DNA from 3 places in the Vibrio sp. R10-SG-ISO4 genome. Region 3 is predicted to be linked to each of the others. Evidence: predicted binding sites of a transcription regulator. Region 3 holds the regulator's gene; each other region holds the start of a gene.
The links. Region 3 encodes CRP, which controls carbon source genes, mostly activating them, when cyclic AMP is high. Its sites were predicted from a motif close to TGTGANNNNNNTCACA; they were not measured.

Region 1 (3,125 bases), on a different contig from region 3:
TGATCTGGGCATTATTATTGTCGATGAAGAGCATGATAGCTCTTACAAGCAGCAAGATAGCTTGCGCTACCATGCGCGCGATGTGGCGGTCATGCGCGCCAACAAAGAGCAGATCCCGATTGTGCTTGGTTCAGCAACGCCCGCGTTAGAAACGCTGCACAATGCGCTGTCTGGCAAATATCATCATCTGCATTTGTCTCGCCGAGCAGGCAGTGCGGTGCCCACCACCAATCAAGTGATTGACGTCAAAGGGCTCTATTTAGAGGGGGGCCTCTCTGCGCCACTGATCGCTCAAATGCGCAAGCACCTCAACGCAGGCAATCAGGTGATGCTGTTTTTAAATCGACGCGGCTTTTCCCCGGCTCTGATGTGTCACGAATGTGGCTGGATCGCGGAATGCAAGCGCTGCGACGCCTACTACACCTACCATCAGCACAGCAGCGAAATTCGCTGTCACCACTGTGGCTCTCAGCAGCCGACGATCCACCAGTGCCAAGGGTGTGGTTCCACTCAACTGGTCACTGTTGGGGTGGGAACCGAGCAGCTAGAGGAACAACTGCATACGCTCTTTCCAGAGCAGAAAACCATTCGTATTGACCGCGACAGCACGCGGCGCAAAGGCAGCCTAGAAGAGGCGTTAAGCGCCATTCGACGCGGTGAATATCAGATTCTGATCGGCACGCAAATGCTCGCCAAAGGGCACCATTTCCCGGATGTGACGCTGGTGGCGCTGTTGGATGTCGATGGCTCACTCTACAGCAGCGACTTTCGAGCCTCTGAGCGTTTAGCCCAGCTATTCATTCAGGTGGCAGGCCGAGCGGGGCGTGCCAGTAAACCCGGTGAAGTGTTGTTGCAAACCCACCACCCAGAGCACAGCCTATTGCAAGCACTGTTGAAAAAGAGTTATCGGGACTTCGCCGAGGTGGCCTTAGCAGAGCGAAAACTGGCGGCGTTGCCCCCGTATTCGTTTTTAACGCTGTTTCGTGCGGAGGCGAACCAATCTGAGCTGGTGGAAGAGTTCCTACGCCAAGTCCGCTTTACTTTAGAATCCCACCCTCTGTTTGATTCCGGCTGCATGGTGCTGGGCCCGACACCCGCCCCGCTTGCCAAACGTGCGGGTAAGTTCCGTTGGCAATTACTGCTGCAAACCGAGCAGCGCTCGTTAATGCAAAAGCTGCTAGCCAGTGCTAAGCCGGCTATCGAGTTGCTGCCGAGCGCGAAAAAGGTCCGTTGGTCGGTCGATATCGAGCCTCAAGACTTGAGCTAACACGCCGATTAGTTTAAATAGGGGCAGGGACGATAGGCGCTGTGAGCTGATTTCGTTCTTTTTCATTTATTTGTGATCTGGCTCTCTTTTATAGTTCGGGTTTTGTTAAATATCCCGTAACTTTCTGTTTCGAAATGAATAAACTAGTTGTTTGGAAAGGGATAGGCGAAGCGAACCTTGGCAAGAGCCAAACGATTGCTTTTCGCTGCCAATAAGAGTGGGCATCAGCCTACCATCATCATAAGCGGTGCAGGATTGACCCCGTCATCACCACACCAGACGCTATGATCAAGGCAACAAGGTTTAGGTGGCTAAAGCGCTACATCTTTAATTAAGAGGGTTAATAACTTATGGCGACAATGAAGGATGTTGCCCAGCTTGCGGGAGTGTCGACGGCGACGGTATCACGGGCGTTGATGAATCCCGAGAAAGTCTCTTCTGCGACGAGAAAACGCGTCGAAGAGGCGGTGCTTGAAGCTGGCTACTCACCCAACTCGCTGGCGCGCAATCTGCGTAGAAACGAATCAAAGACCATCATCGCGATCATCCCAGACATTTGCGATCCCTATTACACCGAAATCATTCGTGGCATTGAAGATGCGGCTATGGAGCACGGTTACATCGTATTGCTTGGGGACAGCGGCCAACAAAGAAAGCGTGAAAGCTCTTTTGTGAACTTGGTATTCACTAAGCAGGCCGATGGCATGCTGCTGCTCGGTACGGATTTACCGTTTGATGTTAGCAAGGCAGAACAAAAGAATCTGCCGCCGATGGTCATGGCGTGCGAATTTGCGCCTGAGTTAGAGTTGCCCACCGTGCATATTGATAACCTCACTTCCGCATTTGAAGCGGTCAACTACCTGACTCAGATGGGGCATCGCCGTGTCGCGCAGATTTCGGGGCCAGAGAGTGCTCTACTGTGTCAGTTCCGTCACCAGGGTTATCAACAAGCGTTGCGCCGCGCAGGCCTAACGATGAACGAACACTATTGCGCAGAAGGCAACTTCACATTTGAAGATGGTGCGAAGGCGATTCGTCAGTTGTTGGCCTTATCTGAGCCGCCGACAGCGGTTTTTTGTCACAATGATATGATGGCGATTGGCGCGATTCAGGAAGCGAAAAAGCTCGGACTTCGCGTGCCACAAGATCTATCGGTTGTGGGTTTTGATGACATTCAGTTTGCGCAATACTGCGATCCACCACTCACGACGATTTCTCAGCCGCGTTATGAAATCGGGCGTCAGGCGATGCTGATGATGCTTGAGATCCTCCGTGGCCACGACGTGCGTGCCGGCTCTCGACTGCTCGAAACAGAACTGGTGATTCGAGATAGCGCCGCGCCGCCGCGCGTCCTCTAGACGACTTGAACGGTCATTGAGCCGCCGGTCGCCCTGGCTGCGCCACTTTGCGGCCAGTTTTGCTGAGCCGCTTCCAATTCCGGTCTGTCCTCACACACAAATCTGCTTTAACATAGCGAGCAGTTGTATTAAATGGTTTGATAATCAGTTGTGGCGAATAGAGATTACGTAAAGCGCGGCAGTAGCCGTAAGCCGACTAAAAAAGCCGCCCCGCGCCGCAAGAAACCGTGGCGCAGTGGTTTGTTGGCCATCGTCTTGGTCTCGGCGTTCGGTTATGGGTTGTATCTACTCAGTAGCGATCCTGAGCCGCCTGCGCCGGTGGTTCAACCCGCGAAGCCTACCCCGAAACCCAAAGCGAAAAGCAGCCAAACTCTCCCTCCTCCGCCAGAAGAGAAGTGGGATTATGTCGAGTCGTTGCCGAGTCGTGAAGTGGAAGTGAAAGCCAAAGAGTTGGTGGTGTCTGAGATTCCCTACATCATGCAGTGCGGCGCGTACAAAAC
Region 2 (3,125 bases), on a different contig from region 3:
GATATCTGGGGTGATCCCTGCAGGTTCGAAACTAAAGAAGGTGCCCGTACGGCCACAGCCCGCTTGAATATCATCAACAATCAATAGAATACCGTTGGCTTTACACAGTGCATCGAGTTTTTGTAGCCAAGCGTTAGAGGCCACATTCAACCCCCCTTCACCCTGTACGGTTTCAAGCAGTACAGCAGCAGGTTTGTCCATACCGCTTGAGTTATCTTGCAGCATGGTTTCAAACAGTTTTAAGCCATCAATATCGGCATAACCATCAAATGGAATACGCGTCACTTGGCTCTGCATTTGGCCCATTTCTTGGCGGTGATGCTGGTTACCCGTTGCAGCCAGTGCGCCAGCAGTACAGCCGTGGAAACCGTTGGTAAAGGCGACAATCGAGCTACGTCCTGTCACTTTACGCGCCAATTTGAGCGCGGCTTCTACCGCGTTTGTGCCCGTTGGGCCAGTAAACTGCAGTTTGTAGTTGAGTTCACGCGGCGCAAGGATGATGCGATTAAACGCGTCAAGAAACGCCGCTTTGGCGGTGGAATGCATGTCTAAACCATGCGTGATGCCATCAGATTCGATGTACTCCAACAAGGCCATTTTTAGTACCGGGTTGTTGTGGCCATAGTTCAATGAGCCCGCACCGGCTAAGAAATCGAGATAGCGCTCGCCCCCTTCAGTTTCTAGCCAGCAACCTTTGGCTTTGGTGAATACCACCGGAAAGTTGTTTGAATATGAACGTACTTTTGATTCTTGCTTATTAAAAATATCCATAATAAGACCGTTTGGGTTCCTCAATTATTTATTGGGACGAGTGTGCGTGAGCACGAGAAAGTGGGATGCGATACAAATACTCAGTATCGTGCTCCCCTTTAAAATGGGTGTTTTGGTCCAAGAAAACCGAAATCTCACCGCGCTTGCCATGACGTTTGTCCAGCTTTTCGAACAACATCCACGACGCCGTATTGTTCTTTGTTATCGTCGTTTCTATCGCGTTGATGTCGGACAAGGTGTCGCGAGCGAGCAGGCGGTCTAACATTTTCGAAGCGATGCCTTTACCTCGGTGATCGCTCGATACCGCCACTTGCCAAACAAACAGCACATCTGGCTGTTGTGGCTTGCGGTAGGCAGAGATAAATCCAGCCACCTCATCATCAATCTCAACCAAAATGCAGGTGTCCGCAAAGTGGGTAGACTGAAGAAAGTTACAGTACGAAGAGTTAACATCCAGTGGCGGACAATCTTTGATGAGTTGGAAAATCTGGTCGCCATCGGTATCACTCGGCTCTCTAAACCGCCACGTTGGGCGTTGGGGTTGTGTAATTTCCGGATACATAACCCAGGGCGCTGACGTAATCATGTGCAGATACATTTCCTTTGAACTCTAATTAAATTCGCCATTATTATGAGCAAAATCGGGCACCAAAAATCAAATCTGGCGCCGAATCAACCGCATTTTTGTGATTAAAATCACATAAACCCAAATTGCACATAAAGTTTAACAATGGTTAGTGCACTAAATTATTTCATTCGGAGTATCATGTCGCGCGCGTCTATGATTAACTAAGCTTATATTTATCTTAAGTGACTCGATTGGAACCCCCGATGATTCGAACCCTAATTAGTTTTCTCATGCTCCTCTCACTGAGTTTCCCTACCCTCGCGGAGCAAGAAAAATACTCCGACTCCGAGATGCTCGATCGCCCGCTAATGGAGCGCTATATCCTCGATGAGCTCAAAGCTCTGCGCCAAGACCAACAAGATTTAGAGCGCCGCTTGGTGGTTCAAATTACCGACCGAGAGCTCGAAGTGGCCGACAAATCCCTCAACTACGCCAACGTCACCGTGACCTACTTTTTCTACATCATCGCCGGTGTCGCGTCGTTGATTGCCTTTGTTGGTTGGCAATCTCTGCGAGAGTTCAAGCACAACACCAAAGACATGGCCGACAAGCGACTCGATGCGATTGCCAAAGAGTACGAGAAGAAATTCAGTGCACTGGAACGCGATCTAAAACGTAAGACGCGCGTGATCAGTGAAAACAACAAAGAGATTGAGAAGATCAATGAAATCCACAACTTATGGCTAAGAGCGCAAAGTATGCCGACCGCCGAGCAGCGAATTGATGTGTATGATGAGATCTTGACCATGCGACCGGGCGATCTTGAAGCGCTGACCTACAAGGCGGATGCAGCGATGGAAATTCGCGAGTACCACTGGGCGTTGAGTCTGTGTAATCGTGTCCTTAACCTCGACAACAATAATGGCCCTGCACTCTATCAGCGTGCTTGTGCCTACTCTCGTTTGGGGATTGAAGAGCAGGCAATTCTGGATTTGGAATTAGCGATTGAATCAAGTCCTTCGATTCGAGAATTGATCAATACGGAGCCGGATTTGGAGGGGCTACATGGCAACCCACGCTTTGATGCCCTGCTCCTCGATGAGCACCACTAAGCTTGATAGATTTCCAGCGGTAAACCATCGGGATCTTGAAAGAATGTGAAGGCTCTACCTGTGAACTCATCCACTCGGATGGGTTCCACCTCTACCCCTTGCTCTGTTAAATATTGCCCGTACGCCTCAACGTCATCCACCACAAAGGCTAAATGACGCAATCCTCGCGCTTCAGGTCGGGTTGGTCTTTCAGGCGGTGATGGAAAGGAAAAGAGCTCAATTTGACCACCACCAGGCAAAGCCAAATCCAGTTTGTAGGAGGCTCTTTCCGCTCGATAGTTTTCCGCGATCACTTCAAATCCTAACACCTGAGTGTAGAACGCTTTCGACGTCGAATAGTCAGAGCAGATAATGGCGACATGGTGGAACCCTTTGATAGACATCAGTCATTTTTCCTTATTTTTTCAGTGTCCTAGAAAGATTATGGACGATTGCGTCCAAAGTGATTGGACAGGATGACACTTTTTCCATTCATAGACCGCGCTTATAGTAACGCCATCGCTTCGCTGCCTCAACGCAGCGCAGAAAACCTTTTGATAAGCGGGCCAAGTGGTGGTTGACCATTGTGAACATCAGCCCTAGTCATCAGTACAACATAGACAATTTAGGAGCCAACATGACTCACCCAATCATTCAAGATTTGAACTCTCGTTACACCGCGAAAAAATACGACC
Region 3 (3,125 bases):
CAGACTATGGCGAGCAGGAAATCTCTCTTGACGAGAAAATCGCCCAGATCCGTCAGAGCTTGGTGAGTGGTGAAGCGGTGGTGGTCTATTCAGAGCTGCATGAGAGCGTGGATATTCAACTCAAATCAAAGTTTTAATATTTCCAGTGCGTTAAAAAACGCCATACCGTGATCAATCAATAGAACATGCTATATTGGTCATCATTTGACAAGGAATAAGACAAGGTTTGTCATGTCAGCAAAACACCCCATTATTGCCGTAACGGGTTCTTCCGGTGCGGGCACAACCACGACCTCTGAAGCGTTTCGCAAAATGTTTAACATGATGCGCGTGAAACCGGCTTGGGTGGAAGGGGACAGTTTCCACCGCTTTACGCGCCCAGAAATGGATGTCGAGATCCGCAAAGCGCGCGAGCAAGGACGCCACATCAGCTACTTTGGTCCGCAGGCGAACGACTTCCCTGCGCTGTCTGAGTTTTTTAAGCAGTATGGCAATGAAGGCACAGGGCAAATTCGTCGCTACTTGCACACCTTCGATGAAGCCGTGCCCTACAATCAAATGCCGGGTACCTTCACGCCGTGGCAAGATTTGCCGGAAAATTCTGACGTGCTGTTCTACGAAGGACTGCATGGCGGCGTGGTGGATGGTGAGGTCAACGTCGCCCAACACGTCGACTTTTTGATTGGCATGGTGCCCATTGTGAACTTGGAGTGGATTCAAAAATTCGTCCGTGACACGCGCGATCGCGGTCACTCACGCGAAGCGGTAATGGACTCGATTGTCCGCTCGATGGATGACTACCTCAACTACATTACCCCGCAATTTTCGCGTACCCACATCAACTTCCAACGCGTGCCGACCGTCGATACGTCCAACCCACTTAACGCTAAAGGCATCCCAAGTTTAGATGAAAGCTTTGTGGTGATCCGCCTGCGCGGCATCAAACAGGTCGACTTCCCATATCTGCTCGCTATGATTGATGGCTCTTTCATGTCGCGCCACAACACCATTGTCGTGCCGGGGGGTAAGATGAGTTTTGCGATGGAACTCATCGTCAGACCTATCCTACAGCAACTTATCGAGACGGGTAAAATTGGCTAGCGATCAGTCCTAAGACCCGTTTACTTGTCATACCGTGATCATGTGCACATTTTTGCGTAAACAATCACCAACTTGACACGATTAAAATCAAGAAATCCCTTTTGAAAAAGGCTACTATTTGTAACCGAAACAAAGATGGCTTGCAGCATTGAATAAGTGCTCTTATCCTAAAAAGCCTTGTTCAGGGCTTCGCGTCTTTTACTGGCGCGACAAAAATGGAAAGCGGCAAGCGTACCCTGCAGAGGAAGTGAGATATTATGGTTCTAGGTAAACCTCAAACCGATCCAACATTAGAGTGGTTCCTGTCACATTGTCATATTCATAAGTACCCATCAAAAAGCACATTGATCCACGCCGGTGAGAAAGCAGAGACGCTTTACTACATCGTCAAAGGCTCTGTGGCGGTACTGATTAAAGACGAAGAAGGTAAGGAAATGATCCTTTCTTACCTAAACCAAGGTGACTTTATCGGTGAACTTGGTCTATTTGAAGAAGATCAAGAGCGTACCGCTTGGGTTCGTGCTAAATCACCTTGTGAAGTTGCAGAGATCTCATTCAAGAAATTCCGTCAGCTTATCCAAGTCAACCCTGACATCCTAATGCGTCTATCTGCGCAAATGGCAAGCCGCCTACAAGTGACGAGCCAAAAAGTCGGTGACCTCGCCTTCCTAGACGTGACAGGCCGCATCGCGCAAACGCTACTTAACCTAGCGAAACAGCCAGATGCTATGACGCACCCAGACGGCATGCAAATCAAGATCACTCGTCAAGAGATCGGTCAGATTGTCGGCTGTTCACGTGAGACCGTTGGCCGTATCTTGAAGATGCTTGAAGAGCAAAACCTGATCTCCGCCCACGGTAAAACCATCGTCGTCTACGGCACGCGATAGGGTATTAGAGGCGAGTTCCTAGTGGCTAGTTCCTAGAGAAAACCTTTAAAGATTAAGAAAGCCACCCTGTCTACCAGCGGTGGCTTTTTATTTACCAGGCCCTAGCCCAATCACCCACTACCCATCACCCATTTCACCAGCCCCCCTCTAGGAACTAGCAACTAGGCACTAGGAACTTCCCCCATCCGTACTCTCAAATATCTTATCCGCTGACGCCGCGACAAACCCCGGGTAGAGCTCACCATTACTCATCGGATAGCGTTTAGCGAATTCGTAGAAGCCGCCTGGGATCACTTGCGTACCGTCACTAAAGCTCACCTCGACTTTGTCTGCCATGGTGGACGATTGCTCAAGCAGTACCTCTGGTGAGCCTTTCACTTCGCCACCCGACTCATTGATGACAAAGCCCGCTTGGCGCAGGTGCTCATTCACCGCCGCGACCTCGTCAAATGCCTTGAGCTGATTAACGCTTACGGTGAAATGGTTGGCCCCATAGCCGTGCGCCGCAAGCCATGCTGCGTACTCACTCTCTTGGGCGAGGGTTTGAAAATCTTCATAGCTGAGATCCCACAAACGGCCCGCATACAAAAACTCATGGCTTTGCAGTGCGGATGCCTCCACTTGTGCCACCAGCTTGCTGACAATGCTTTGCAGCGGCGCTGAGCACTCTTCGACTTTCAGCTCACTGATGAACACTTTTGGCAACGTCGGATCGGCGTGCTCGTAGTGCTTGGCGACCAAGTGTTTGCTCTCAAACAGGTAGTCACCACACGCTTGGTAACCCAGCGCAATAAATGGCGCAGCCAATGTCTCGATACCGAGCGGCGCAATGTTAAAGGTACGCAGCGCAATATGGTCATTGATCAGCGGTTCATCTTCTTCTAAAAGCTGATGAACCTTGGCTGCTTGAGGACATAGACGGGAAATATAGTCTTGCCACAGTAAATCGAACAGTTGAGCAGGCGTCATAACGTCTCCATGTTAATCGTGAAGCTGAATCGTAAAGCTGGTTCTTTAAAAGAATGGCTTAATCACAAACCTAGCAATGAATCGAACACCTTGGGCTCCAAGCGAGCCCAAGGTACGTCTTACAGTTCTACACCCGGGCTTAACGTCTCAGGCAGCAAGGTGTGC

Region 1: the regulator CRP is predicted to act here: its motif matches at 1,339-1,354, upstream of cytR (DNA-binding transcriptional regulator CytR).
Region 2: the regulator CRP is predicted to act here: its motif matches at 1,457-1,472, upstream of ectA (diaminobutyrate acetyltransferase).

The regions. Positions count from the first base shown of each region.
Region 1 is NZ_JCBDHJ010000001.1:194,756-197,880, reverse strand. Features, by position in the region: gene priA (primosomal protein N') at 1-1,267, shown strand, start outside; gene cytR (DNA-binding transcriptional regulator CytR) at 1,618-2,625, shown strand; gene AC6R03_RS00910 (SPOR domain-containing protein) at 2,776-3,125, shown strand, end outside.
Region 2 is NZ_JCBDHJ010000013.1:279,841-282,965, reverse strand. Features, by position in the region: gene ectB (diaminobutyrate--2-oxoglutarate transaminase) at 1-771, opposite strand, end outside; gene ectA (diaminobutyrate acetyltransferase) at 800-1,357, opposite strand; gene AC6R03_RS07815 (tetratricopeptide repeat protein) at 1,630-2,451, shown strand; gene gloA2 (SMU1112c/YaeR family gloxylase I-like metalloprotein) at 2,448-2,834, opposite strand; gene AC6R03_RS07805 (nitroreductase family protein) at 3,068-3,125, shown strand, end outside.
Region 3 is NZ_JCBDHJ010000022.1:68,333-71,457, forward strand. Features, by position in the region: gene AC6R03_RS16260 (YheU family protein) at 1-137, shown strand, start outside; gene AC6R03_RS16265 (phosphoribulokinase) at 232-1,101, shown strand; gene crp (cAMP-activated global transcriptional regulator CRP) at 1,359-1,991, shown strand; gene AC6R03_RS16275 (DUF1338 domain-containing protein) at 2,160-2,960, opposite strand; gene astD (succinylglutamate-semialdehyde dehydrogenase) at 3,080-3,125, opposite strand, start outside.